3 regions of the Novosphingobium sp. HR1a genome follow, and region 3 is predicted to be linked to each of the others. Evidence: predicted binding sites of a transcription regulator. Region 3 holds the regulator's gene; each other region holds the start of a gene.
What was found. Region 3 encodes LexA, which represses DNA repair genes until DNA is damaged. Its sites were predicted from a motif close to GTTCCNCNCTTGTTCT; they were not measured.

Region 1 (9,729 bases), on a different contig from region 3:
GCGTGTGCTCGATGCCGCCGACCGCGAGGAGGAACTGGCGGCGATGCGCGCGCTGCCCTCGGCCGGGCCGATAGAGCCGTGCAGTCGGCCTCGCCATCTTTCCGGGACCCTCGCGCCGGGGCTCGCCTTCACATGGGAGCGGCACAGCGAGGCGAGCACGACGACGCTGTTCGTGACCGGCGGCGCGGTGATTCGGCCCGCTCTCAGCGATGCGCTGGCATGGGCGGGGAGCTTGCCGGGCAAGGTCATCCGGGCCTCGCGCGTGCAGCTGGTCGAGGATGAGGCGGCGGCGCTGGCGCTGCTGCCCGAACTCGGCTTCGCGGCGGACGACCTCGTCACCTGCTACATCGGCGATGCGCCCGGAGAACGGCAGGCGCGGATCTGGTCGGACTTCCGGCTGCGCGAGGACGGCTTCGGGGTGATTCTCGCGGCGGCGTGCGGGATGGCGCCCATTGGCGGGGGCGGTGCGCTCTCGCGCACGGTGCAGCGGCTGCAGGAGTTGGGCAACTACCGCAACCTCGCGCTGCTCGGCCTGCCTGTTGCGCGTGAGGGCTGGCGCGCGCTCGACCGGATCGAGGCGATGCTGGGCGAAACCAACCGCGCCGTCGCCCGCCCCGAAGTCACCGACGATGATCTGCTGGAGGACGTGACCCGCCTCTCGATGGAACTGGTGGCGCAGGCCAGCGCCTCCGATTTCCGCATGAGCGCGACCGCCGCCTACGCCACCATCGTCGAGGAGCGGCTGGCCGAACTCAACATCGCCGCGATCCCGGGGCAAGTCTCGCTGGCGGACTTCACCCAGCGCCGCTTCCTGCCCGCCGTGCGGACCTGCGCCGCCCACCGCCGCCGGGCCGAGCAGCTGTCGCAGCGCACGTCGCAGGCACTGGCGCTGCTGAGGGTGCGAATCGAGACGCGAATCGAGAACCAGAACGGCCTGCTCCTCGCCTCGATGGAGCGCAGCGCCTCGCGTCAGTTGCGCCTGCAACAGCTGGTGGAGGGGCTCTCGGTCGTCGCGGTGAGCTACTACGCGCTCGGCCTGATCGCCAAGGTACTGGAAGGCGTGGAGGAACTGGCACCGCGGATTCATGCGCATGTGGCGACCGCGCTGCTGGCCCCGCTGGTCCTCGCGGGGGTGTGGCTGGCCATCCACCGGATGAAGCGGCGCATTCTCGGTCCGGAGGAAGGAAAATGACGCTGGATGAAAATAATCTGCAAGACTCACTTGCCGGGTCCGGATTCGTGCGCTAGTGGCGCGCTCCTGCCCCGGAGCGGATGCAAATCCAGCTCCAAGATTTAGCGGTCGTGGCGGAATTGGTAGACGCGCAACGTTGAGGTCGTTGTGGGCGAAAGCCCGTGGAAGTTCGAGTCTTCTCGACCGCACCAGGCAGTATTCGAACAGCACTGATCATGGCCTTCGGGCTCCCCTCGCAAGAGGGGGATCAGCTGTTCGTATCCTTTTTCGACCAGAAGCATCTGCATGCGGCGACCGGGATTATCCCCGACGCCGGCCATCGCCGCGTTCGGACGGACATGGGCAAATCTGCACGAATGTTACAGAGTCGCTCCACATCACTGCTGTAACGAGGCGCAATGCCCTCCCGGAACGTCCATTCCCGTATCCACGTGCTTGCCATCGGCGGCGCGCATCAGTTCGGCCATATCGTGCCGGTCGCCTGTGAGCTTGCCCGCCGTCATCCGGGGCAGGTACGCCTGTTCGTTTCCGCCGAGGCCGAAGTGGCGGCGGCCATGGCCTATGCAGGGCAGGGCGCGGCGCCCGAGATCGTCGTCATGCGCCTGCCCGCCGTCACTGCGCTGCTGCCGGCCTCGATGCACAAGTTCGTGCGGCTTACGCTCTGGGCGAAGCGGCTGCGCGATGCGGCGGTGATCCTCTGCGCCGAGCGGACCTCCACCATGCTCAAGCGCCTGCCGGGGGATTGCCCGCCGATCCTTCACATCCCCCACGGAGCGGGCGACCGCGCGGTCGGTTTCGAGCCGCGCTTCCGCCTGTTCGATCACGTCATGCTGGCGGGCCGCAAGGACCGCGATCGCCTCGTCGAAGCGGGCTTCGTGAGAGCGCAGGACTGCACCGTTACCGGCCCGGTCAAGCTGGCCGCCGTGCTCGATAATGCGCAGGCCCGGCCACCGCTGTTCGACAACGCGCGGCCGACGATCCTCTACAACCCGCACTTCTCGAAGAAGCTCTCCTCGATCGAGGCGTTCGGGCGGGGGCTGATCGCGGCAGTGGCGGCGGACGGTCGCTACAACCTCGTCGTCGCGCCGCACGTGCGGCTGGCGAAGCGATGGTCGGCGGCGAAGCGGCGCGCGTGGGAGGCGCTGGCGATCCCGGGGCAGGTGATCGTCGACCTCGGCTCGGCGCGCAGCAACGACATGACATATACGCTGGGCGCGGACCTCTACGTGGGCGACGTCAGCAGCCAGGTCTACGAATTCCTCGTCCGCCCGCGCCCGTGCCTGTTCGTCGATGCCAAAGGCGTCGACTGGCAGGACAGCGAGGACTACGCGATGTGGCACTTCGGCGAGGTGATCGCCCCCGACGCCGACCCCGTCGCCGCGATCGAGCGCGCCTTCGCGGCGCACGGGGACTACGTCCAGCAGCAGCGCGAGCGCATGACCTACACCATCGACGGCATCGCGTGGCTGGCTGACGGCACGCCGACTTTCGGCACGCGTTGCCCGGTGCGCGAGGCGGCAGACACGGTGGAACGGTTCGCGGGGCTGAGAATGAAGGCAATCGCGGCAATCGCTTGACCCCCAATTAGCGCGATTATCCACCTATCCTCGTCATCCCCACCTTCGCGGGGATGACGGGATGTGCTTACGGCCTTTCCGGCGGGGATCGAACGGCGGTGTGGACCTGCCTCCAGAATGGGAACATAAGAAGAACATAATTCCCGATTCGTAAGGCCCGTCCCATGTCCCGCCCTCAGGCCCCCGCCTGTATCGAAGATCCGCCCCCGGGCACGCTCCCACGCCTCGCCCGGGCGCAGCTGCACGAGGTCCATGCAGAGGCCGAGGACTGGGCCTCGGCGCTGGCTTTCGCCTTCGGCATGGTGGACGCAGAGAAGGCGCGCCCCGTCCTCCTGCTACGCCCCCGCCGCAAGGGCGCGGGCCTCGTGCCGTGCGGTGAGGGGCTGCGCGCGCTCGGCGTGGACCCGGCGCGGCTGGTGATCGTCGATGCCCGTAACGACGCTGCCCTGCTGCGCGCGGGGCTGGATGCGGCGCGCAGCAGCGGCCCGGCTGCGGTGCTGATGGAAAGCTGGGGGGCGATGCGCGAATACGACCTCGTCGCCAGTCGCCGCCTGATCCTCGCGGCGGAAGGCTCGCGCATCCCGGTGGTGATCCTGCGCGGCGATGCCGAGCCCCGCTCCAGCGCCGCACATACCCGCTGGACGGTTTCCAGCGCCCCCTCGACCCCGCTGGAGATGCGCGCGCCGGGGGCCGCGACGCTGCTCGTCGAACTCGTACGCAGACGCGGCGGCCCGGCGGGGCAGCGCTGGCGGCTGGAATGGAATGAAGACCATGGCGGTTTCCGCGAACTCCCCCTCCACACTGAACCCGCCACCGAAGAGCGCGGGCCGCCGCTACCTGGCACTGTGGTTCCCCTTTCTGCCGTGCGAGCGCGCGCGCCGCTCCGGCGTACTGCCTGAGGGAGATGCCCCGCAGGCCCTCGTCGCGCGCGATGGACAGGCGCTGCGCCTCGCTGCCGTGGACGTGACCGCGATGCGGCAGGGCCTGTCTTCCGGCATGACCCTCGCCGATGCGCGGGCGCGCAGCCCGGACCTTGCCACCGCGCCGCACGATCCCATCGCCGACGCGCGGGTGCTGGAGCAGCTGGCGGGGGCGATGATCGCCTTTACCCCGCTCGTCGCGCTCGATGCGCCCGATGGCCTGCTGCTCGACGTCACCGGCTGCGCGCACCTCTTCGGCGGGGAGGAGGCGCTGGTGCGCCGCGTGGTGAAGGATGTCGGTCCGACTACCCGCCACGCCCTCGCGCCTCACTCTGCCGCCGCCCGTGCGCTTGCCCGCTTCGGTGGGAAGGACGACGTTCGCACTCTTCCGGTCGCCGCGTTGGAACTGGACGAGGGCGCGCTTTCCGGTCTGCGCCGCGCGGGCCTCGAGACGCTGGGCGATCTTGCCGCGCGGCCGATGGCGGGGCTGGCGGCGCGTTTCGGGGAGCTTGCGGTCAGCCGCCTACGCGCCATTCTGGGAGAGACCGGCAGCCCGGTCATCCCCGTGCGCCTGACCGAGCCGATCCGGCTGGAGACGCGCTTTCCCGAACCGCTGGGCCGCACCGACGATGCGCTGGAGGTGGTCGAGGACATGCTCGCGCAGGCCGGGCGCACGATGGAGCAGCGCCAACTGGGCGGGCGGCGCTGGGCGGTCACGCTCCACCGCAGCGACAACCAGCGGCGGCGGCTGGTGGTGGAGACGGGCCTTGCGGTGCGCGATCCCGCCGCCGTCATGCGCCTGCTGCGCGAGCGGATCGACACGCTTTCCGACCCGCTCGACCCCGGCTTCGGCTTCGATGCGATCACCCTGGCGGTGCTCCACGCCGATCACCTGCCCTCGCGCCAGATCCTGCTTGAGAGCGGCAAGGAAGAAAACGCCGATAATGTTTCGGCGCTGGTGGACCAGCTCAGCGTGCGGCTGGGCGAGGACAGCGTGCGCCGCCTGATCCCGCGTGACCGCCACTTGCCCGAGAAGGCGCAGGCGCTGGTTCCTGCGCTGCGCCTGCGAGGCGCCCCATGGCCGGAGCCCGAAGACATGCCGCCCCGCCCGCTGCTGCTACTCGATCCGCCGCAACCGGTCGAGGTGATCGCCGGTGTCCCCGACAGCCCGCCCCAGCGCTTTCGCTGGAAAGGCCGCCTCCACGACGTCACGCTGGCCGAGGGGCCGGAGCGGATCGGCGCGGAATGGTGGCTGAAACGCGGCGGCCACATGCCCGGTGCTGCGGGCGAGACGCGCGACTACTACCGCATCGAGGACGGCGCGGGCCGCCGCTACTGGATCTTCCGCCACGGCCTGTTCAGCGAGAAGCCCGACCCGCGCTGGTATCTCCACGGCCTGTTTCCGTGAACTTCGCCGAACTGGTCACCGCCACCAACTTCAGCTTCCTGCGCGGCGCCTCGCCGGGGGAGGAGATGGTTGCGCGTGCGCTGGCGATGGGCATGACCGGCATCGGCATCGCCGACCGCAACACCGTGGCGGGCGTGGTCCGCGCCCACCGGGTCTGGAAGGAGATGGGGCGGGCGAAAAGCGGGCTGCGCCTGCTCGTCGGCGCGCGGCTGGTCTTCGCGGACGGCACGCCGGACGTGGTCGCCTACCCGATGACCCGCCACGGCTGGGGCCGCCTGACGCGCCTGCTCACCGTGGGCAACCGCAAGGCGAAGAAGGGCGAGTGCGAACTGCACCTGAGCGACCTTGTCGAGCACGCGCAGGATCTGGCGCTGATCGTGATGCCGGGAGATGGGGACGCGGACGAAGCGCTGCTCGCCACCCTGCGCGGTTTGACGCCGAAGCTATGGCTCGCCGCCACGATGCCGCGCGCGGGCCGCGATGCGCGTCGGCTGACGCAGCGCATGGCGCTGGCCGCCCGCGCGGGCGTGCCGCTGATCGCCACCAACGACGTGCTTTACGCTAGCCCGGAGGACCGCCCGATGCAGGACGTGCTCACCTGCATCCGCGAGGGGTTGACCGTCCAGACCGCCGGCCGCCGCCTCGCCGCCAATGCCGAGCGCCACCTCAAGTTCCCCGCCGAGATGGCCCGCCTCTTCCGCGCCTGCCCCGAGGCGCTGACGGCGACGCAGGACCTCATGGCCTGCGTCACCTTCACGCTGGATGATCTCAAATATGAGTACCCCCACGAACCTGTCCCCGAAGGCTGGGAGCCGCAGCCGTGGCTGGAACATCTCGTCATGGAGGGTTCGCGCAAGTGGTTCCCCGATGGCCTGCCGCCCAAGTACCAGGAGACGCTGGACGAGGAATTCGGTCTGATCCGCGAACAGAAGATCGCGTACTACTTCCTCACCGTCCACGACATCGTGCAGTACGCGCGCGGTCTGGAGAAACCGATCCTGTGTCAGGGACGCGGCAGCGCGGCCAACTCGCTGGTCTGCTATTTCCTCGGCGTGACCCCGATCGACCCGGTGCAGGAAAGGCTGCTGTTCACGCGCTTCCTTTCCACCGAGCGCGACGAGCCGCCCGACATCGACGTCGATTTCGAGCACTCCCGCCGCGAGGAAGTGATGCAGTACATCTACCGTCGCTACGGCCGCGAGCGCGCCGGGATCGCCGCGACCACGATCTGCTACCGCCAGCGCAGCGCCATCCGCGAAGTCGGCAAGGTGCTGGGCATGAGCGAGGACGTCACCGCGCGGCTTTCGGGCACCGTCTGGGGCAGTTGGGGCGGCGACGAACTGCCCGAAACGCGGCTGACCGAGGCGGGCTTCGACCCCGGTAATCCGCAGGTGGAGCGCTTGCGCGACATGGTCGGGCGGCTGCTCAACTATCCGCGCCACCTGTCGCAGCACGTCGGCGGCTTCGTGCTGAGCGAAGGGCGGCTCGACGAACTGGTGCCGATCCACAATGCGGCGATGGAGGACCGCACGTTTATCGAGTGGGACAAGAACGATCTGGAATCGCTCGGCCTGATGAAAGTCGACATTCTGGCGCTCGGCATGCTGACGGCGATCCGCAAGAGCTTCGACCTCCTGCGCGATCACGGTTTGCGCGATCTGGAACTGGCCACCGTCCCGCAGGGCGACAAGCCGACCTACGACATGCTGTGCACCGGCGACAGCATCGGCACCTTTCAGGTCGAGAGCCGCGCGCAGATCGCGATGTTGCCGCGCATGAAGCCGCGCATCCTCTACGATCTCGTCATTCAGGTCGCCATCGTGCGGCCGGGGCCGATTCAGGGCGGCATGGTCCATCCCTATCTGCGGCGGCGCACGGGGGAGGAGGAGGTGGTCTTTCCGGGGCCACCGGGAGAGATGGAGGATCTGCTCCACAAGACCATGGGCGTACCGCTGTTTCAGGAACAGGCGATGCGCCTTGCGATCGTCGCGGCGAAGTTCACGCCTGCAGAGGCCGACCGCCTGCGCCGCTCGATGGCCACGTTCCGACGCAACGGTACGATCCACCAGCATCAGGAGAAGTTCGTCAACGGTATGGTTCGGCGCGGCTACCCGCAGGATTTCGCGGAAGGCTGCTTCAAGCAGATCGAGGGTTTCGGCGAATACGGCTTTCCCGAAAGCCATGCGCAGGCGTTCGGGCTGCTGGCCTATGTCTCGTCATGGCTGAAGTGCCACTATCCGGCGGTGTTCACCTGCGCGTTGCTCAACAGCCAGCCGATGGGTTTCTATGCGCCCGCGCAGCTGGTCGCCGATGCGCGCCAGCACGGGGTGGAGGTGCGGCCCATCGACATCGCCGCAAGCTGCTGGGACAACACGCTGGAAGGCGAACGTATCCTGCGCCTTGGCCTCAGGCAGATCGGCGGGTTCAAGGAGAACTGGGCCGAGGCGCTGGAGAAGGCCCGCAAGGTTGCCCCCATCGCCAGCCTCGAAGATGCCGCGCGCCGGGCGAACCTGCCTTCGCGCGCCTTGCGGCTGCTGGCGGATGCCGATGCGCTTGGCTCGCTGGGGCAGAGCCGGCGGCAGGCAGGGTGGGAGGCGCGGCGGGTTCCGGCGGTGCAGCTGCCGCTGTTCGCCGCGCTCGATGCACCCGAACTGGCGAAGGAACCCGACGCCGCGCTCCCGGCGATGGCGCCGTCCGAGGAAGTCGTGGCCGACTACCAGACCCAGCGGCTATCGCTGAAGGGCCACCCGATGCAGTTCCTGCGCGCGCATTTCGAAGGGCAGGGCGCGCTGACCTGCGCCGGGGTCAATGCCGCGAAGGACGGCCGGAAGGTGCGCGTCGCGGGGGTGGTGCTCATCCGCCAGCGGCCGGGCAAGGGCAACGCGATCTTCATCACGATCGAGGACGAGACCGGCGTGGTCAACGCGCTGCTGTGGGCGCGCGAGTTCGAGAAGCAGCGCCGCGCGGTGATGGCCGCGCGGCTGATGGTGATCGACGGTGAAGTGCAGCACAGCAAGGAAGGCGTCGTCCACCTGATGGTCACCTGCGTGACCGACGCCAGCGAGGCGCTGTCCCGCCTCTCGGCTCCGCCCGCGCTCAAGCCCGAGCCGATGCCGGGCGACGCGGTGCGCCATCCGGTCTACGATCCGAACCGCCCGACTTCGGGGCATGCGACACGCGGCCACCCGCGCAACGTGCGCATCCTGCCGCGCTCGCGCGACTTCCACTGACGCTCAGTAGATGTCCCGCAGATAGCGGCCGCCCTCGGCCATCTCCTCCAGCAGCGCATCGCCGAGCACGGCCCGCAACGCCGCATCGACGGCGGGCGCCATGCCCAGCAGGCTGCCGCAGACGAGGATCGTGGCCCCGTCCCCTACCGCTTCGCGCAGGGCGTCGGCGACTTGCGGGATCACCTCCTGCACGTAGCGGCCGCAATCGGGATCGCGCGACCAGGTGCGCTCCAGCCGCGCCAGCGTGCCGTCCGTCAGCCAGCCTCGCAGTTCGGCGTCGAGGAAGGCATCGTGCTCCCGCGAACGCTCGCCCAGCAACAGCCAGTGACCGGCGCTTCCGGCCGCCGCCGCCTGCCGCAGGTGGCCGCGCAGGCCCGCGAGGCCAGTGCCGTTGCCGATGAGGATCAGCTGGCGCTGCTCTTCGGACACGCGGAAGCCGGGGTTGGCATGGAGCCGCAGCGCGATCTCCGTCCCCAGCAGCGCATGCGCGGTCAGCCAGCCCGAACCGAGGCCGAGGTTGCCGTCCTCGCGCCGGACCTGCCGGACGATCAGTTCGATGCATCCGTCGGTCGGGATCGAGGCGATCGAGTATTCGCGGTGAGGAAGCGGGCGAAGTCCAGCGACTATCTCTTCGGGCGTGCCTGCGAGGCTCTCCGGCAGCACGGACTCGGCGATGTGTGCGGTAAGGCTGCGGTTATGTACCTCGTAGGTGCCGTTGAGTGCCGTTCTGTCCAGCAGGGCGCAAACCGCCGCCGGGTCGTTGGCGGGGCGTATTTCGGCGATGTCTCCGGCCTGCCAGTCGAGCGTTTCCCCGTCGAGCGGTTCGAGCGCGATCAGGAACGCCGGACCGCCCGGACTGCCCGGATTGAGCAGTTCTCGCCCGGCCAGACGCCAGCGCCCGTAGCGCGCGGGAGCGAATTCCGCCGCCATCGGATCGGCGCCCAGCGCGGTCAGTTGCTGCTGCCACTGGCGCTCGGCATCGATGTCCTCGCCATCGACCTCGATGGTATCGAACAGTCGCCGCCCGCCGCCTGTGTGGAGCCAGCGATCGACCTCGTGCCCGAAGGCGCAGAACTGAGGATATTCGCGGTCTCCCAAAGCGAGAACGGCGTAGTCGAGGTCCTTCGCCGCAGGCGGCAAGGCCATCGTTTCGCGTGCGAAACGGCGGACGCGGTCAGGCGGTTCGCCTTCGCCATAGGTGCTGACGACGAAGAGCGCGCGCCGCGTTTCCGCCAGCACCGTGCCGTCCACCGAAGACAGCGGCAGGACCTTGGCGCCGCCGAGGACCGCTGCCGTCTGCCGCGCCAGTCGCTCGGCGCCGCCGGTCTGGCTGGCGAAGGCGATCAGCATGTCCGTGTTGGCTGCGCCGCCGGCGGGCAGTCCCTGGACTTGCGCGAGAGCG
Region 2 (9,729 bases), on a different contig from region 3:
CGACCGTCATCGCGCAGGCCGGTGCCGACCCGACGTTCGCCAAGCTCACGGCCAATGCCTTCGACCAGGAGCAGATGCTGCGCAACGACCTGACCGCGGCCGAGACGCAGGTCGGCGCCATGGAAGGACGGCGCGATTATGCCGGTGACCGGATTGCCGCCGTCGAGCGAAGCAATGTCGCGACGGAACAGGGACATCGCACCGGCACCAACCAGGGGCAGCGGCAGGCTGCCGCCATGCTCGGCCTTTCCGTCACACAGACCAGCCGCCGCATCGGCTTCATCAACGCGCTCTCGGGCGAAGCCCGGTCGAGCGCGATCACCCAGCTTTCGCGCTCGACCGGGCGTAACGAAGCGCAGGTTCTGCGCGCGCTGGAGACCTACAATGCGGCGGTGCAGGTGGGCACGGCCGATGGTGCGACGGCCGAGGCCGCGCGCGAGGGCACGAGCGTCTATGGCCGCACGCGCGAGGCGGCCGGCTACGATTTTGCCGAGCGGTCCGGCAAGCTCGACGCCCAGCGCGAGGTCGGCCCCGATGGCGTGCGCAGCTCCGCGCAGATCGGCGAGCAGCGGCGGCAGGCGGACAATGCCGGGTTCGCGGAAGGCGCCGGTGCAGCCGGCGTATCCGTGCGCGAAGCCGCGCGCCTCGATTCCTTCATCCGCGCGCTGGCCGGTACAGCGGGAAACCAGCTCGACATGGCGGAAGGCGGCGCGGAAGGCATCGCCGAACGCGCGCGCAACCAGCGCCTGACGCAGATCGTCGATCGGGAACGGCTCACGCGCACCCAGTCCCTGCTGCGCGCCCACGGTGTCGAGATGTCCAGGCGCCAGATCGCGATGGATCAGAACGGCGATGTCAGCCTGAACCTGACGCCCGAGCTTGCCGCGCAGATGTGGCGCGGAGGCCTGATCAACCAGAGCCAGCTCGGCGCCATCGCCAATGGCGGGCATGCCAGGTTCAGCTTCGCGCACAACGATCTGCTCGTGTCCAGCAGCACCGGGTTCAGCCGGTCGGCGCGCAACGACACCAGCACGCGGTTCGAAGCGGGCAAGCAGGCAGGCCCCGACACGATCGAGCATTTCCTGGGCAGCGGCAAGGAGGGACAGGCCGCCATGGCCAACTGGCTGCGCGGCGGGTTCGAGATGGACCGGCAGGGTAACTGGCGGCTGAAGCCGCAGGTCGCCGATACACTGGAGCGCGATGTCACGGCTATCATGGTCCAGACCGGATGGCAGAGGTCGCTGTCGCGGTCGGCGGAGCATTCGACAGCAGATAGCCAAGCAATTTCCGGTGATTTGACAGCATCAGCTACACGCGAAGGCCGCAGCGGGGGCAAAGACAGTAAAGACGGCAATACGAAACAAGACGATAGAGGCGGCACGACAGGCGCGTTGACGGGCAAACTCAGCGCCGACTTTTCAGATCGCGGAATTGCGGCGGTAGCCGCTCAATCATCGATTGACATCGTAAACTATGACGTTCGCGAAGCCATCGCTGCAGCCGAAAAAGAAGCCGCACTATCTGGTCGTCCTGCTGAGACATTTTCCAGGGAACTCAGCGAGCGCGTACTTGGCCATGACGGCCTCCGGAACAGATACCTCCGACAGGCCGATGCTGGTCGTGGGACCGCAGATGCAACCGGACCAGTCATTTCGATGGAACAATCGTCGATTCTCAACTCAGGCAGACTGCTGTTTGATCGTGATGAGGGAATTGCCGACGGAGATCCGACGTTCAAAGAGCGGCGAGACCCATGATCCTAGTCTTTGATCACCCCAATGTGCCGAAGGTGCCGAAGTCCAGAACGCGGATCGCATGGATCGGTGTAGGGATCATTGGCCGGCCGCTGCGAAGGTGGCCCCGGAGTTATCACCCATTCTCCGCATGCGACTTTGGCCTTGAGGAAGCCATAGCCAAGTACTGCGGTCACGGTGACGGGATTGAATACGAAGATCAGCAGCACCATCGTGTTGACGAAATAGATGTTCAGCCGATCGAACGGCATCGTGATCATCAATTCGAGGCTGATCCAGTAGAGCAGCGTCAGGGCCCACGTGATTTTCGCATACCGTGGTCGCCAGAACCAGTCCGCGGCACGAGGCGACGGCGCATTCGCCGCGGGTTCACTATGATCGACATCCTGCATGTGCAGCGCCTTTCCAAGCGGGAAGATAGCACAGCTTCATTCGGCGTGGAAACGGCCAAGCGCGCTCCGGTCCGGGGCAAGCCGGATACGAATCCGGCCAACCGAAAACCGCGCCCCTCCTCTCCCACTTCGCTTCCACGACGCTTTTCCCTAAGATCCCGGATAGCGGTGCGCATCGCTACTGAAGAAATCGCGGTATGAAACGCCGCCGCCCTCCGCCTGCCGGGCAGCCAGAGCTTTCGCCGCAAGCGCATGCCGCCATTCTTCGCCTCGCCCGCCTGCTGGGAAGGCAGATTGCGCGTGAACAGCATCAGGCGCGTCGCGAGCGGAAGAACGCCAAGGACTTGCCCTCCTCCTGATCAATGCCCCGGCACCCGGGTTCACATTCAGTCGAGACTACGACGGGTCGTCAAGCCTCGCATGAAGCCTGCGCAAGCACACGCCCTGCCGGGCTGATACCGATGTCGCCTCTCTCAAACCGAAAAATCCCAGCCGATCGACGCCGGAGAAACCGCGCCGGGCAATTCCGCTGGCTGTTCTGGCAGAGGGAGAGGCAAACGGGGATCCTGGTCGATAGCGGATTTCAAGTGCGGTTCTCACCCAGACCTTACCCACCAGCTTCACCCTTCCCAGTCATCCATCGCCCGGCGGTAGTCTTCCTCGGCGCGCTCGCGCCGAGCTTCGAGTTTACGAAGCTGCTCATCCCGCTTCGCGCGCAACGCATCGCGCTCTTGGCGCAGCTGTTCGATCGCGGCCTCGATCCGGGCGATCGCGGCGGCAGCCCGATCCGACGCCCGCTTCACCGCAGCCTCCGCCCTGGTGAGATTGGCGCGGCTCGGCCTGGGCGTCTTTCGCTTTGTCCGGGCCGGCGCCTCACGATCTTCGGCGGGGTCGGCAGCGGTTTTTGCCGCACGCTTGCGCGTCTGCGCCAACGCAGCGAGATGCTCGGCGCGGCTGCCTCTCGCAACACGGATGACCACACCCGGCCGCGCAAGCGGCGCCTTCGAAAGCCCGGGGTCCGTAACCGCCTCCGCAGCGCCGCTTGCGAAAAGGTCCGTGCCGGCGCCCCACGCCTGCAGGGCGGCCTTTCGGCTCGTAGCCGCCACGTAGGCATCGTCGAAGCCGATCGATGTCCGAAAGACCTTGAAGGGACGCTTCGCCATCCCGCCTCAACGCACGAGGAACCCATCGGCGCCCATGCGCTTTGCGAAGGCCATGAAGATCGCCACTTACAACGTGAACGGCGTCAACGCCCGCTTGCCCGTCCTGCTGCGATGGCTGGAGCTCGCGGAGCCGGACATCGTCTGCCTTCAGGAATTGAAGGCGCCTGACGACAATTTTCCGGAAGGTGCGATCAGGGATGCAGGCTACGAGGCGATCTGGCACGGGCAGAGCCGGTGGAACGGCGTCGCCATCCTGAGCCGCATCGGCGAAATCCATGAGACACGCCGCGGCCTTCCCGGCGATCCTACCGACGAGCAGAGCCGCTACATCGAAGCTGCGGTGGGCGGCGTCCTGATCTGCGGGCTTTACCTGCCGAACGGCAACCCGCGACCCGGACCCACATTCGATTTCAAGCTGCGCTGGTTCGGGCGTCTCCAGGCTCATCTCGCCGCCCTGACCGGGCTCGAGGCACCCGTCGTGTGCCTGGGCGACTTCAACGTCATGCCCACCGATCTGGATGTCCATGCGCCGGAGCGCTGGCGCGAGGACGCGCTCTTCGCGCCTGAAGTCCGGGCCGCCTATGCGCGTCTCCTCGACCAAGGCTGGATCGACGCCGTGCGCGCCCTTCACCCGCGCGAGACCGTTTACACGTTCTGGAAATACTGGCGCGGCGCCTTCGAGCGCAATGCGGGGCTCAGGATCGATCATGCCCTGCTCAATCCGCTCGCAGCGAAACGTCTGCTTGCCGCAGAGGTCGATACGCGTCCGCGGGCCTGGGAAAAGACCAGCGACCATGCGCCGCTCTGGATCGAGCTGTCGGATCGCCGCGCACCAGGAAAACGGACCGGAACATCCCGCAATCATTCCTGAACAGCTGCGGTTTGAACCTTCTGGCAGCCCTTATGGGCATTACTGAGCATACCAGCTTCGAGAAAAATCTTTATCGTTTTCAGTCCATTACTTAGGTCGCCCTTCCCCGCTTCGCCACGAACGACGCCTTGACGAAAATCACGGCAAAAGGGAACATATAGCGAACATATGAGTCGCCTTCCCTGAACCATGATCCCTCAATCCGTGCTCTCCTCCCCTCCGCCGGCCGAGCAGCTTGCCGCGCTCCGCGAACGGATCGCGCATGTCCACGCGGTGCGCGGCCCGGTGCTGCCATTCGGCCTGCCTGAGATCGATACCCGGCTTGCCGGGGGAGGCCTCGATGGATGCGCGCTTCATGAAATAGCCGGCGCCAGCGCCAGCTGGAGTGACGATGCCGCCGCCACACTATTTGCCGCAGGTCTTGCCGCGCGCTTTGCCGAGGGTCCGGGCATGACGGTGCTGTGGGCGCTCAGCCGGTTCGACCTTTATGCGCCCGGCCTCGAACAGGTGGGACTGGCCCCGAACAAGGTTCTCTACGCGCAAGGGAGAAAGGATGCCGAAGTCCTCGCGCTCGCCGAGGATGCATTGCGCGACGGGTCGCTGGCCTGCGTGATCGCCGAGGTAAAGGCGGCCGACCAGACCTCTACCCGCCGACTGCAGCTCGCGGCGACCGACGGGCGGACGCCCATGCTGCTCTACCGGCGGCATCGTACGCGCGAACGAAATCCGCTCGCCCAGCCATCGGCCGCGATGACGCGCTGGAGCGTCGGCACCGCACCTTCGTCCCCTCTGCACCATGCCGGTGTCGGACGCGGGCAGTGGACGATCGAGCTTGTCCGCCAGCGCGGCGGCAATCCCTTCTCTCTTCTCCTTGAGGCCTGCGATGAACAGGGTCGCCTCGCTCTACCTGCCGCAGTTGCCGATCGAGCGCCTGCGCGGGCTGGAGCAGCCATCCGCGCCGCGTAACGCGGCTGCGCCGGCGCCGCGCTTTTCCCCACCCATCGATGACGATCCCGGCGCGTGCTCGGTACCGCGCGGCGGCGGATGGCGACCCGGTGCGCGCTGGGCGCAAAGCGCGCTCGCGGCGACGCCGGGCCAGCCGGATATCGAAGCCCAGTCGGATATCGACGCATTGCCAGCGCATCAGCGCCCGACGATGCGTGAAATGGGTCGGCGCAGCGAAGCTGCCGATCATCCCTTTCGCGCGATGGCGCCCGGCGACGGGGCCGCATCGGTCCCGCGCTCGCTGTCACGGATAACGCACCCGCATGCCGATCCTTTCGCCAAACCCCTGGTCCTGATCGCGCGCAGCGGGCAGCGCGACGTCGTGACCGCCGCCTGCCCTGTCGCGCTTGATCTCGGCTTGCTGCCCGGCATGGCCGCCGCCCATGCACGGGCCCTGGTGACGGACCTCGATGTGCGCGATGCCGACCGGGACGCCGACACGGCGTGGCTTGAACGACTGTCGCTTCACGCCGTCCGCCATTGGACCCCGACGGCCAGCGTTTGCGATACCGACGGCCTGTGGCTCGACCTGACCGGAACCACGCATCTTTTCGGAGGCGAGGATCGCTTCTGTCGGCGGGTGCTGCACTTCCTGCGACGCCTCGGCTTTACCGCGCGCATCGCCATAGCCGGAACGCCGGGCGCCGCACATGCACTGGCCCGTTTCGGAGGCCGCGCCGTGACTATCCTGCCGGCGCGCAGCGAGGCGCAGGCGATCGCCGACCTTCCGCTGGCCGCCCTGCGCCTTTCGCCCGACGCGCTGACGACCGCGAGCCGGTTCGGTCTCGAGCGGATTGCCGACCTCTACGCCATGCCGCGCGGTCCGCTCGCCAAGCGGCTTGGACTGAAGACGGTAGAGCGGCTCGACCAGGCGCGAGGCCTCGTTGCCGAGCCGATCGTTCCGATGGTTCCATTCGAGGCACCTCGCGCCGAGCGACGGCTGCTTGAGCCGATTATCACGGCGGACGCCATCAACCAGGTCATTGGCGACCTTCTCGGCGACCTGGCCTCTGACCTTCAGGCGCGGCGGCTCGGCCTGCGCACGGCGGTGCTCACCTGCGAGCGGGTGGATGGCGTGGATCAGCGAATCGCCATCGGCACCGCGCGCGTCACCCGCGACGCCAGGCATCTGGCGCGCATGTTCGCGATGCGCGTCGAGCGGATCGACCCGGGGCTCGGCATCGAGGTGATGACGCTTGCCGCGCCGCGCGTCGAGGACCTGCAGCCGGTCGCGCTCGGGTGCGGCCTCCTGGACACCCAGCGCGCGCCAGATATCGCGCCGCTCGTCGATCAATTGTCGGGCCGGGCCGGCGAAGAGGCCCTGTTCCGGGTGAGCGCGATCGAAAGCGATGTGCCCGAGCGCGCGGTTCGCCGCACCCCGCCGCTTGCGGCGACGACTGGCTGGCCTGCCTGGCGCCGGCCGGTTCGCCTGCTGCATCGGCCTGAAATGCTCACCAACGTGGTCGCCCTGCTACCCGATCATCCTCCGCGTCGCTTCTCATGGCGCGGCACGCCATACCGGGTGTCGGCTGGGGAAGGGCCCGAGCGCATCCATGGCGAATGGTGGCGCTGCTCCCGCGAAATGTGGGCTGTGCGCGACTATTTCATGGTCGAGACTGAAGGCGGAGAGCGCTTCTGGCTATTCCGGCGCGGAGATGGCGTCGATGCACCGACCGGCGATCTCACCTGGTATCTCCATGGTGTGTTCGGTTGATGGCGACCTACGTCGAACTGCAGGTCACCAGCCACTTCTCGTTCCTGCGCGGTGCTTCGGCTCCCGAGGAACTGTTCACAGCGGCCGCCACGTTTGGCCACACCGCGCTTGGCCTTGCCGATCATAACACGGTGGCCGGGATCGTGCGCGGATGGGCCGGGCAGAAGGAGACGGGCGTACGCATGATCGCGGGCTCGCGCATCGATCTGGCCGATGGCCGCGCGATGCTGCTCTACCCCACCGATCTTCCCGCCTGGTCGCGCCTTACGCGCCTGCTTTCGCTGGGCAAGGGCCGCGGCGGCAAGGGCAAGTGCATCCTTACATGGAATGACATAGCCGAGAGTTGCGAAGGGCTGGTCGCTATCCTGCTTCCGGACATGCCGGACGCACGGACCGCGGCCTACTTCCAGGACCTGCGCGCCGTGTTCGGCGATCGCGGGTACTGCGCACTGTCGCTGCGCCGCCGACCAGGCGACCAAGGGCGACTCCACGGCCTCGATGCCCTTGCCCGCAAGGCCGGCATCCGCTGCGTCGCGACTGGCGACGTGCTTTACCATCAACCCGAACTGCGCCCGCTGCAGGACGTGATGACCGCCATCCGCGAGAAGACGACGATCGATGCCCTCGGCTTCAGGCGCGAGAGGTTCATGGACCGCAATCTCAAGTCGCCGCAAGAAATGGAGCGCCGCTTCGCCGCCTTCCCCGATGCCATCCAGGCCAGCGCCGACATCGCCGCGCAGTGCCGGTTCGATCTGGGCGAAATCCAGTACCAGTATCCCTACGAGGAGGTGATGGCCGGCCGCACCGCGCAGCAGGCACTGGCCGCCCTGACCGAGGAAGCGGCGGCGCGCATGTTTCCGCAAGGGCTGGGCGAGGCCTACCGCAAGCAGATCGACCACGAACTGCGGCTGATCGAACGGCTCGGCTATGCGCCGTATTTTCTGACGGTCCACGCGATCGTCGCCGAAAGCCGGCGGCGCGGCATCCTGTGCCAGGGACGCGGCTCGGCCGCCAACAGCTGCGTGTGCTTCGTGCTGGGCATCACCTCGATCGATCCGATCAAACACGAACTCCTGTTCGAGCGTTTCGTCTCGGGCGAGCGCAAGGAGCCGCCCGACATCGACGTCGATTTCGAGCACGAGCGGCGCGAGGAGATCATCCAGTGGATTTATGACACCTACGGCCGCCATCGCTCGGCGCTGACCGCCGTCGTCACCCGCTACCGCACGCGAGGCGCGGTCGCCGAGGTTGGCAAGGCGCTGGGGCTGCCGCGCGATCTCACCAAGATGCTCACCGGCCTCGTGTGGGGCTGGTCGATAGACGGGATCAGCAACGAACAGATCGAAAGTCTCAATCTCAACGCCGACGACCATCGCCTGCGCCTGACCCTGGAATTGTCACGCCAGCTGATCGGGACACCTCGGCATCTTTCGCAGCACCCCGGCGGCTTCGTGCTGACGCAGGAACGGCTCGACGACCTCGTTCCGATCGAGCCGGCGCGCATGGAGGATCGCCAGATCATCGAGTGGGACAAGGACGACATCGATGCGCTGAAATTCATGAAAGTCGATGTGCTGGGCCTCGGAATGCTCGGCTGCATGAACCGCGCCTTCCATTTGCTCGAGACCCACAAGGGCATCCGGGTAGGAATGGCCGACCTGCAGGATGACGACCCGGACGTCTACGCAATGATCCAGAAAGCCGACACGCTGGGCGTGTTCCAGATCGAGAGCCGCGCGCAGATGTCAATGCTGCCGCGCATCAAGCCCGACAAATTCTACGACCTCGTCATCGAGGTCGCGATCGTGCGGCCGGGCCCAATTCAGGGCGACATGGTCCATCCATACCTGCGGCGGCGCGAAGGCAAGGAGACCCCCGAGTATCCGAAGGCCGAGCTGCGCGCGGTGCTGGAAAAGACACTCGGCGTGCCGCTGTTCCAGGAGCAGGCAATGAAGGTCGCGATCGTCGGCGCCGGCTTCACGCCGGTCGAAGCCGACCAGCTGCGCCGCGCCATGGCAACTTTCAAGCTGACCGGCGGGGTCAGCCACTTCTACGACAAGCTGGTGGGCGGCATGGTCGCGCGCGGCTACCCCAAGGACTTCGCCGAGCGTACCTTCAAGCAGATCGAGGGCTTCGGATCCTACGGTTTTCCAGAAAGCCATGCGGCCTCTTTCGCCAAGATCGCCTATGCCAGCTGCTGGATGAAGCATCATCATCCCGACGTGTTCTGTGCCGCCCTGCTCAACGCCCAGCCGATGGGCTTCTATGCGCCCGCGCAGATCGTGCGCGATGCGAGGGCGCACGGCGTCGAGGTGCGTCCCGTCGCGATCAACCACAGCCACTGGGACTGTTCGCTCGAACCCGGCCGCGGCAAATACCTCGCAGTCCGACTGGGTTTTCGCCAGGTGCGCGGCCTCGCCAACGTCCATGGCGCCGCGATCGTCGCCGCACGCGGCCCCGCCCCGTTCGGAACCATCGAGGAGGTGTGGCGCCGCGCCGGGGTGCCGCGCGCGGCGATCGAGCGGCTTGCCGAGGCCGATGCCTTTTCCGGCATCGCGCAAGATCGCCGGCAGGGCGTTTGGAAGGTGAAAGGTCTAGGGGACGCGCCGCTCCCGCTCTTCGCGGCGGCCGACGAGCGCGAAGCGCGTTTCAGGCCGGAGAATGTAGAACAGGACGTGATCTTGCGGGCGATGAGCGAGGGCCGTGAAGTAGTCGAGGATTATCGCTCGCTACAGATGTCGCTTCGCGGGCACCCGCTCCAGTTCCTGCGCTCGCAGCTCGATGCCATGCGCATCGTGCGCTGCGCCGATCTCGGCGCGATCCGCGATGG
Region 3 (9,729 bases):
TGGACCGCCCGGCGCGCAGCCACGAAGTTGCCTTCGCGATGAACGGCGGCATGTTCGACGCCGATGGCAAGCCGATCGGCTACTACGTCGAGAACGGCGAGAAGCAGCATGCCCTCAATACCAACGAAGGCTGGGGCAACTTTCACCTCAGCCCCAACGGCGTCTTCTACGGCGACGCGGCAGGCAACTGGCATGTCCGCGCCAGCGACGACTTCGCAAAGTCCGTCACCGACCGTCCCGATTTCGGCACCCAGTCCGGCCCGATGCTGGTCATCTCCGGCAAGCTGCACCCGAAGATCGACGATGACGGCACATCGCTGAAGCTGCGCAACGGCGTCGGCATCGATGACAAGGGCCGCGCCCACTTCGTCATTTCCGACGAGCCGGTATCCTTCGGCAAGCTCGCGCGCTATTTCCGCGACGCCCTGAAATGCGACAATGCGCTGTTCCTTGACGGCAGCGTATCCTCGCTCTGGGACCCCGAACATGGCCGCGTCGACGGCGGCCCTCCGCTCGGCCCCTTGATCGTCGTCGAGAAAAGCGCAAAGGCGAAGTCATGATCCTCGTCATCGACAATTACGACAGCTTCACCTGGAACCTGGTCCATTACGTGATGGAACTGGGCGCCGAAGTGGAGGTCGTGCGCAACGACGCGCTCAGCGCAGGCCAGGCCATTTCCAGCGGTGCGAAGGGCTTCCTGATCTCGCCCGGCCCCTGCACCCCCAACGAGGCGGGCATCAGCCTCGACCTCGTCGGCGCGGCAGCGGATGCGGGGATGCCGCTCCTCGGCGTGTGCCTCGGCCATCAGTCGATCGGCCAGTATTTCGGCGGCAAGGTCGTGCGCGGCGGGCTGATGCACGGCAAGACCTCTCCTGTCACGCATGACGGCACCGGAGTCTTCGCCGGGCTGCCCTCGCCCTTCACCGCGACGCGCTATCACTCGCTGATCGTCGAGGATATCCCTGAGACGCTGGTGGTGAACGCCCGCTCGGACGACGGCCATGTCATGGGCTTCCGCCATGCGAGCCTGCCGATCCACGGCGTCCAGTTCCATCCGGAAAGCATCGCCACCCAGCACGGCCATGCCATGCTCGCAAACTTCCTGCGCACTTGCGGTATCGAGGCCAAACTGCCGGAACGGCTGAGCGCATGACCCTTCCCGACCCTCTCCACCCGATCGCCGAGGACGAGGCCCAGGCAGCCTTCGCCGCAATCCTCGACGGCGAAATGCCCGAATCCGAAATCGCCGAGTTCCTCGTCGCCTTGTCGGATCGCGGCGAGACCGCCAGCGAAATCGCGGGCGCGGCTCGCGCCATGCGTGAGCGGATGATCCCGGTGAAGGCGCCCGCAGGCGCCATCGACGTCTGCGGCACCGGCGGCGACGGCTTCCACACCCTCAACGTCTCGACCGCCGTTTCTCTGGTGGTCGCGGCTGCGGGCGTCCCCGTCGCCAAGCATGGTAACCGCGCTGCCAGTTCCAAAGCGGGCGCCGCCGATACCCTCGAAGCGATGGGGCTGAACCTCGACCGCGCCGTCGAGACTGCAGAATCCACGCTCGCCGAAATCGGCATCGGCTTCCTGTTCGCCGCGCGCCACCACCCGACGATGGGTCGGCTGATGCCGCTGCGCAAGTCGCTAGGCCGCCGCACGATCTTCAACCTGATGGGGCCGCTGGCGAACCCGGCGCAAGTCTCGCGCCAGCTAGTCGGCATCGCACGCCCGGCTTATGTGCCGATCTACGCCGATGCCCTGCTGCGGCTTGGCACCGAGCACTCGATGGTCATTTCCGGTGATGAGGGCCTCGACGAGTTGAGCCTCGCAGGCGGCAACGAAGTCGCGGATATTCGCGGCCGGGAACTGTCGATGCGCCGCGTCGCTCCGCAGGATGCCGGTTTACCGACGGCCGCAGTCGATGCCATTCGCGGCGGCGACCCCGCCTACAACGCCCGTGCCCTCAACGACCTGCTGATGGGCGCTCCCGGCGCCTATCGCGACGCCGTCCTGTTCAATGCCGCAGGCGCGCTGCTTGTGGCCGGTGAAGTGGACACCTGGGCCGAGGGCGTCGAAGAAGCGGCAGAAACGATCGACAAGGGCCTCGCCAAGGCTTTGCTCGACTGCTGGATCGCGGCAACCCGTGCCTGACGAGGATTCCATGTCCGATAAACTTACCGAAATCTGCGATACCAAGCGCGAGGAGGTCGCCGCCCGCAAGCCGCTGGCCACGATCGCCGATCTCGACGCCCGCGCTGCCATGCAGACGCCCCCTCGCGGCTTCGAGGCGGCACTGCGCGCCAAAGCCGCGACCGGCTACGCCTTGATTGCAGAAATCAAGAAAGCATCGCCTTCCAAAGGATTGATCAGAAGCGACTTCCAGCCATCACAGCACGCGGTCGCCTATGAGCGGGGCGGCGCCGCGTGCCTGTCCGTGCTCACTGATGCTCCCTACTTCCAGGGCCACGAGGATTTCCTCATCCAGGCCCGCGCCGCCTGCGGCCTTCCGGTGATCCGCAAGGATTTCATGGTCGATCCCTGGCAGGTCGCGGAAGCGCGCGCGATCGGTGCCGATGCCATCCTCATCATCGTCGCCGCACTGGACGACGTGCTGATGGCGGAAATCGAAGCCGCTGCGACCGAGCGTGGCCTCGACTGCCTCGTCGAAGTTCACAACGAATCTGAAATGGAGCGTGCAAGTCGTTTGAAATCGCGCCTTATTGGTGTGAATAACCGTGACCTGCGACGTTTCGCCACCGATATCGGCACGACTGAGCGCCTCGCCCCGCTGGCGCCGGCAGGCACGCTGCTGGTGAGCGAAAGCGGCATCAACGTCCATGCCGATCTGGTACGCCTGTCCTCGTGCGGCGCCCGGACATTCCTCGTCGGCGAAAGCCTCATGCGCCAGAACGACATCGAGGCAGCCACGCGCGCGCTACTAACCGGAGCCTGAACGCCATGGGTTCGCGATGAGCAAGTCCCTCACTCACATCGACCCGGACGGCAACGCGCACATGGTCGACGTTGGCGCCAAGGCCGAGACGCAGCGCATCGCCGTGGCATCCGGACGCATTTCCATGAGCGCGGATGCCCTTGCCGCGATCCGCGCCGGGAATGCTCCGAAGGGTGACGTGCTTGGAACCGCGCGCATTGCTGGCATCATGGCGGCCAAGCGGACGGCCGATCTCATCCCCATGTGCCACCCGCTGCCGCTCGATGCCGTAAACCTCGACTTCGCTTTCGAGGATAATGCTATCCGCGTCATCGCGAAGGCTTCGCTGACCGGTCGCACCGGGGTAGAAATGGAAGCGATAACAGCAGCTTCTATCGCACTTGTCACAATTTACGACATGGCCAAAGCGCTCGACAAGGGCATGGTCATCGGAGACATCCGCCTGGTCGAGAAAATCGGCGGTAAATCAGGCCATTGGAAGATGGACGGATGGACTGAATGAACGGCTCCGCGCCGCTCTCTCTGGAGGAGGCACAAGCTCGCCTCCTCGCGCTCGTCACCCCGCTGTCGATAGAGCGTGTCGATATCGAAGGCGCGCTCGGCCGTTTCCTGGCTGAACCGCTGCACGCCAGACGCACGCAGCCCTCCGCAAATCTGTCAGCCATGGACGGCTACGCCGTCACGGCAGGCGACATGCGCGGCCCCTGGAGGATCGTCGGTGAAAGTGCCGCCGGGCATCCTTATGTCGGCCCGCTCTCGCAAGGAGAGGCAGTCCGAATTTCGACGGGCGCGATGCTGCCGCCCGACGCGGCGGCCGTCATAATCCAGGAAGACCTGACACGCGAGGGCGCGAACCTTATACTCTCGGGCGAGCCGCCCGCACCGGCGCACAAGCACATCCGCCATTGCGGGATGGATTTTGCCCAGGGCGTGGAAGTCCTGCCCGCTGGTCTGCACATCGCGCCCGCGCAGATGGCGCTGGCGATCGCGGCCGGCCATACGCACCTTCCCGTGCATCGCACACCGCGCCTGACCGTGATCGACAGCGGCGACGAACTCGCCTCCGATCCGGAGCGCTGTGCACCGCACCAGGTTCCCGCCAGCAACGGCGCGATGCTGACGGCCATGGCGCGTTCGCTGGGCGTGGATGCGCGGCGGATCGGCCCGGTGCCCGATACGATCAAGGCAATAACCTCCGCTTTCGAAGCATCCGCCGATGCCGACCTCATCGTAACGAGCGGCGGCGCTTCGGTCGGCGATCACGACCTCATTCGTCCGGCACTCGAAAGCTGGGGCGCGGGCATCGATTTCTGGCGTGTCGCGATCAAGCCCGGCAAACCAATCCTAGTCGCCACCCGCGACGTGGCAGGACGCCGTCAGATCGTGCTGGGCCTGCCGGGCAATCCGGTCTCCAGCTACGTCACCGCTTACCATTTCCTGCTCCCCGTCCTGCGCGCGATGCAGGGGGCTGCGCGCCCCTTGCCCATGCGGCTGACAGCCCGGCTGGCCATGCCGCTGCACCCAAGCGGCCGTCGCCGGGAATTCCTGCGCGGTTGGTGGGACGGAGAAAATGTGACGGTAAGCCCGCTGCAGGACAGCGGCGCCCTGTCGTCCCTGGCGGCAAGCAACGTGCTGGTCGATCGGTCGGCGCTGGCCGGTCCGGCACAGGCTGGTGAAGAAGTCCGGATATACTTGCTCCAGAACGGCGGTATTGCCTGAAGTATCGGCAATTGGTTGCTTGATTGTTCCCTCAATGTTCACTACCAGAACAAACGCGATCAGGGTTTGCCTGGTTCGGAGGTCACGAGAAGGCAGCGACATGTTGACGCGCAAGCAGCACGAATTGCTCCGGTTCATCCAGGTCCGGCTTGAGGAGACAGGCATCTCCCCCAGCTTCGAGGAGATGAAGGAGGCGCTCGACCTCAAGTCCAAGTCCGGTGTTCACCGACTGATTTCCGCACTGGAAGAACGCGGCTTCATCCGCCGCCTTCCCAACCGTGCACGTGCGCTCGAAGTCTTGCGCCAGGCCGATGACACGGGAAGCAAGGCCCTGCGTCCTTCTGCAGCGAACAGCAATGATGGATTGGCGCGTCCGCAGACGCCGCGTCGTTCCGTCGAAGCCGCCAACGACGTTATCGAGATCCCGCTGCACGGGCGTATTGCCGCAGGTGTGCCGATCGAGGCTCTCGAAGGACAGTCCATGTTGCCTGTCCCTGCCGCCCTGCTTGGCTCCGGCGAGCATTACGCGCTCGAGGTCTCCGGCGACTCGATGATCGAGGCGGGCATTCTGGATGGTGATTTCGCCCTCGTGAAGCGCACGAATGCCGCTCGCGACGGCGAGATCGTCGTTGCCCTGATCCGCGGGGAAGAGGCCACCCTCAAGTACCTTCGGCGCGAGGCGGGAATGGTGCGGTTGGATCCCGCAAATGCCGCTTACGAACCGCAGATTTACGGTGCGGACGAAGTGGAAGTCCAAGGCAAGCTCGCCGGCCTGCTTCGACGGTACAACTGACACGGCCACGCTGCGCCATGAAGGCCTTGGCGCAGCAGCAACCGGTAATTACTGCGATTTGCGCGGCGCAGGAGCATTCCTGTAACGGTGAACAGGCCGGGGACGCCACCAGCCGTGTTCACCTTGGGTCTGGGCTACCGTATCGATACGGGCCTTGCCCAGATATACCGCCAGCCCGCCAGTCTGCCCAAGCGATCCTCGATCGGCCTTGAACCAGCGCGGCTTGCAACTGCGCGGCAGCCAGCGATCCGATATGACGATGTCGCTGCGTTCGCATGCAGCGGCGAGCGACCGTTCCGCGACGGCATCGCGGCCCCGCGAAACCAGCACATGCCACGTGGTGCCGGAGCGTCTGACCGGCAAGGCGCAGAAATCACGGTTGCAGCGGGCACCCGGGAACTTGTCGAACGTGACCGGGTCTGCCTCGATCCCGGCGAATTCCATGAGATTGTCCCGGGCGTAGCCGCTTTCGCTGTTTCGAAGCAGGTAAAGCCGTTTCCCGCCATCTTCGACCAGCCCGACATGGCGACCATCTCCGGACACCAGCATGTCCGCCGCCGGTGCGGTCGCCAGCAAGAACACACCGACCGAGGCGATCGGTAGCCCGGCCCAGCGAATGCGGCCGCTCCAAAGGCCCATCCACAGACCTCCCGCGACGAAAAGCAGGAATGCCCAGGTGTCTGTACCGGGAAGCAGGTTCACAGCGCCCGGTCTCGACGCGAACCAGCGGGCCAGGCCGACCAGCAGGTCTATCGAGATTCCGGCGAGCCACCAGACCGGCCCGCCCAGCCCGGCGATATCGAGGACCAATGCACAAGCCAGCAAAGGCATCACGACAAAGGTAGACAGCGGAATTGCCGCCACGTTGGCCAGCGCTCCATACACTCCGGCGCGGTGGAAATGATACAGGCCGATCGGCATGAGCGCGAGGTCGATGACCACGCCCGTCAGCAGCAGGAGGGAAAGATGGCGAAGCCCGGTCATGGCAAGCCCTTCGTCGCGCGGTCCAAGGAAGTGCCGCACGGGCTTGGCCGTACTGACGGCGATCAGCGCCAGGACCGCGCCGAAGCTCAGTTGGAAGCTCGGCCCGATCACCGCCTCCGGCCAGAGCAACAGGACGCAGAACGCCGCCACCGCAAGCATGCGCAGGGACAAGGGCTCCCGCCCCAAAGCCAGTGCGATCAGGACCAGGAGGGAGCCGATGCAGGACCGAACGGTCGGAACTTCCGACCCGGAAAGCAAAGTGTAAGCGACGCCTGCAGCGGCCCCCGCACCGGCCGCGACGACCGGCAGCCTCACCCTCAGGGCCACCCACGGGAACAGCGCCAGCAACCGGATGACCAGTAGATAGACCGCCCCGACCATCGCGCTGACATGCAGGCCGCTGATCGAGAGCAGATGCGCCAACCCCGAGTCGCGCATGGCCTGGTCGTCAGCCTCCGTAATGCCGCCGCGATCGCCGGTGACGAATGCAGCGGCGATGCCCGCTCGTTCGTCCCCGATGCGGGCGCGAATATGGTTCGTCAAAGATTGTCGGATATCCAGCAATCCCCACTCGCTTCGCTTGCCTTTCCGGACGACCTTCACCTCACCTGTGACCGAACCGCTCGCGGCGATGCCTGTGAACCAGGACGTGCGCGCAAAGTTGTAGGCGCCGGGCAGCATGGGCGGCGCCGGCGGCATCAACCGTGCCCGGAAAGCCACCAGATCGCCCACCGCGATCCCGGTCGTCGATCCCTTGCCGGGAACGTTGAGCCGGACCTTGATCGCGTTGCCGGGCGAAGCGTCATGGCCGGAGCCGCTCAGGGGGTCACGCATGGCCAGCAGCAACCTGTCGCGTCCCAAGGCCGGCTGCGATTCGATCGCCAGAACCTGCGCGCTGAAATTTCCCGATAGCGGGCGCTCGATGGCGGGTTGTCCCACCAGTTCGGAACGCGCCCAGACGACGAGGCAACCGGCAACCACCACCAGCGGCAACAGCGACAACGCCCGACCGAGATGCGGGTAAACCACGCGCAAGGGAAAGGATGCATAACAAATTGCACAAATTGCAACAAGAGCGCCGCAAAGGCCTGCCCAAGCAGGTGCCGAAGGCAGCCAAAACCACGCAATTATGCCGGTTGCGAAGGCCACCGTCACCCATGGTGCGCGTTCGAATTCCGCCCCGGAAAGAAATCGCTCGACGACTGCCAAAACCCTCGACAAGAGGCCCTTGGCGGTCCATGGCCCATGCTGCAATGCAGCGGTTCCGGGGCTTTCCGGAGGCGGAATTTCACAAGTTGCGGCGTGGGTCCCCATTGCCGCCAATAGGACAGGAAGGTCGGGTAGATGGCAAGCGGTAGTGCATCGGGCGAAGCGACTGGCAAAAAGGCCGTCGTAACGCGCTTTGCTCCTTCGCCGACCGGTTACCTTCATATCGGTGGCGCTCGTACGGCACTGTTCAACTGGCTGTTCGCGCGCCGTCATGGCGGCAAGTATCTGCTGCGTATCGAGGATACCGATCGCGCCCGTTCGACGGAACCCGCGATCGACGCGATCTTCGACGGCTTGTCCTGGCTGGGCCTCGACGGTGACGAGGCGCCGGTGTTCCAGTTCGCCCGCTCGGACCGTCATGCCGAAGTCGCTGCGCAGCTGATGGAAAACGGCCACGCCTATCGCTGCTACCTGACCCAGGAAGAACTCGCCGAGCGCCGCCAGAAGGCGCAGGAAGAACGCCGCCCGTTCCGCATCGACAGCGAATGGCGCGATGCCGATCCCGCGACCTGGCCGGCCGACCGTTCCTGGGTGGTGCGCGTCAAGGCCCCGCGTGAAGGTTCGACGACGATCGAGGATCTCGTGCAGGGCACGGTCACCGTGCAGAACGAGGAAATCGACGACTTCGTCATCCTGCGCGGCGACGGCACCCCGACTTACATGCTGGCCGTGGTGGTGGACGACAACGACATGGGCGTCACGCACGTCCTGCGCGGCGACGATCACCTCAACAATGCGTTCCGTCAGCTCGTCGTCATCAACGGCATGGGCTGGGACGTGCCGGTCTACGGCCACGTGCCGCTGATCCACGGCTCGGACGGCGCCAAGCTGTCCAAGCGCCACGGCGCGCTGGGCGTCGATGCCTATCGCGACGAAATGGGCCTGCTGCCCGAGGCCGTGTTCAACTACCTGCTGCGCCTCGGCTGGGGCCACGGCGATGAGGAAATCATCAGCCGCGAGCAGGCGATCGAATGGTTCGACATGGTCGATGTGGGCAAGAGCCCCTCGCGCTTCGACCTTGCCAAGCTCCAGAATCTCAACGGGCATTATCTGCGCGAGGCCGACGACGTGCGGCTTGCGGGCCTCGTCGAAGCGCGCCTCGATGGCGTCGACGGCGATGAGCCTGCCGACCTGCTGGTCCGCGCGATGCCCGTGCTCAAGGTCCGTGCCAAGGACCTCAACGAACTTGCAGAAGGCTCTGCCTTCCTCTTCGCCCAGCGTCCGCTCGCCATGAGCGAGAAGGCGCTGGCGCTCCTGACCGACGAGGGGCGCGAGCGCCTCGCCGCGATCCATGAGCGCCTGTCCGGCCAGGCCGACTGGACTCTCGAGGCATTGGAAGCCAACCTGAAGGCAATGGCCGAAGACCTGGGACTGGGTCTCGGCAAGCTCGCGCAACCCTTGCGGGCAGCCCTGACGGGTCAGACGACCTCGCCGGGGATATTCGACGTACTGGTATTGCTCGGACGGGAAGAGAGCCTCGCGCGCATCGGCGAGCAGGCTCAGGTTCCCGCCGGGTCGCAGTCATAAGGAGATAATTGGTGGGTGATCAGGCTAAACTGAGCGTCGGCGGCGCGGAACACGACTATCCCGTTCTCAAGGGAAGCGTGGGTCCGGACGTCATCGACATCCGCAAGCTCTACGGCCAGACGGGCGCGTTCACGTTCGATCCGGGCTTTACCTCGACCGCGAGCTGCGAGTCGGCGCTGACCTACATCGACGGCGACGAAGGCGTTCTGCTGCACCGTGGCTATCCGATCGGCCAGCTGGCCGAGAACTCCTCGTTCATGGAAACGAGCTACCTGCTGCTGAATGGTGAACTGCCGAGCAAGGACGAGCTTGCCACGTTCGAGAACACCATCACGCGCCACACCATGCTGCATGAACAGCTGGCGACGTTCTATCGCGGTTTCCGCCGCGACGCGCACCCGATGGCGATCATGTGCGGCGTGGTCGGCGCGCTTTCGGCATTCTACCACGACTCGACCGACATCGCCGATCCCGAGCATCGCAAGATCAGCTC

Region 1: the regulator LexA is predicted to act here: its motif matches at 2,890-2,905, upstream of HWN72_RS01460 (ImuA family protein).
Region 2: the regulator LexA is predicted to act here: its motif matches at 4,331-4,346, upstream of HWN72_RS19290 (ImuA family protein).

Annotation. Positions count from the first base shown of each region.
Region 1 covers NZ_JABXWS010000006.1:1,848-11,576, forward strand. The annotation lists gene HWN72_RS01445 (DUF3422 domain-containing protein) at 1-1,192, shown strand, start outside; tRNA gene HWN72_RS01450 (tRNA-Leu) at 1,297-1,383, shown strand; gene HWN72_RS01455 (glycosyl transferase) at 1,591-2,769, shown strand; gene HWN72_RS01460 (ImuA family protein) at 2,934-3,668, shown strand; gene HWN72_RS01465 (DNA polymerase Y family protein) at 3,661-5,097, shown strand; gene HWN72_RS01470 (error-prone DNA polymerase) at 5,094-8,327, shown strand; gene HWN72_RS01475 (sulfite reductase flavoprotein subunit alpha) at 8,331-9,729, opposite strand, start outside.
Region 2 covers NZ_JABXWS010000069.1:6,144-15,872, reverse strand. The annotation lists gene HWN72_RS19310 (conjugal transfer protein TraG N-terminal domain-containing protein) at 1-1,757, shown strand, start outside; gene HWN72_RS19305 (hypothetical protein) at 1,760-2,146, opposite strand; gene HWN72_RS19300 (hypothetical protein) at 2,767-3,309, opposite strand; gene xth (exodeoxyribonuclease III) at 3,362-4,180, shown strand; gene HWN72_RS19290 (ImuA family protein) at 4,370-5,146, shown strand; gene HWN72_RS19285 (DUF6504 family protein) at 5,097-6,899, shown strand; gene HWN72_RS19280 (error-prone DNA polymerase) at 6,899-9,729, shown strand, end outside.
Region 3 covers NZ_JABXWS010000033.1:92,899-102,627, reverse strand. The annotation lists gene HWN72_RS06725 (phosphodiester glycosidase family protein) at 1-560, shown strand, start outside; gene HWN72_RS06720 (aminodeoxychorismate/anthranilate synthase component II) at 557-1,153, shown strand; gene trpD (anthranilate phosphoribosyltransferase) at 1,150-2,142, shown strand; gene trpC (indole-3-glycerol phosphate synthase TrpC) at 2,153-2,944, shown strand; gene moaC (cyclic pyranopterin monophosphate synthase MoaC) at 2,961-3,446, shown strand; gene HWN72_RS06700 (molybdopterin molybdotransferase MoeA) at 3,443-4,663, shown strand; gene lexA (transcriptional repressor LexA) at 4,764-5,456, shown strand; gene HWN72_RS06690 (ComEC/Rec2 family competence protein) at 5,505-7,754, opposite strand; gene gltX (glutamate--tRNA ligase) at 7,785-9,236, shown strand; gene HWN72_RS06680 (citrate synthase) at 9,248-9,729, shown strand, end outside.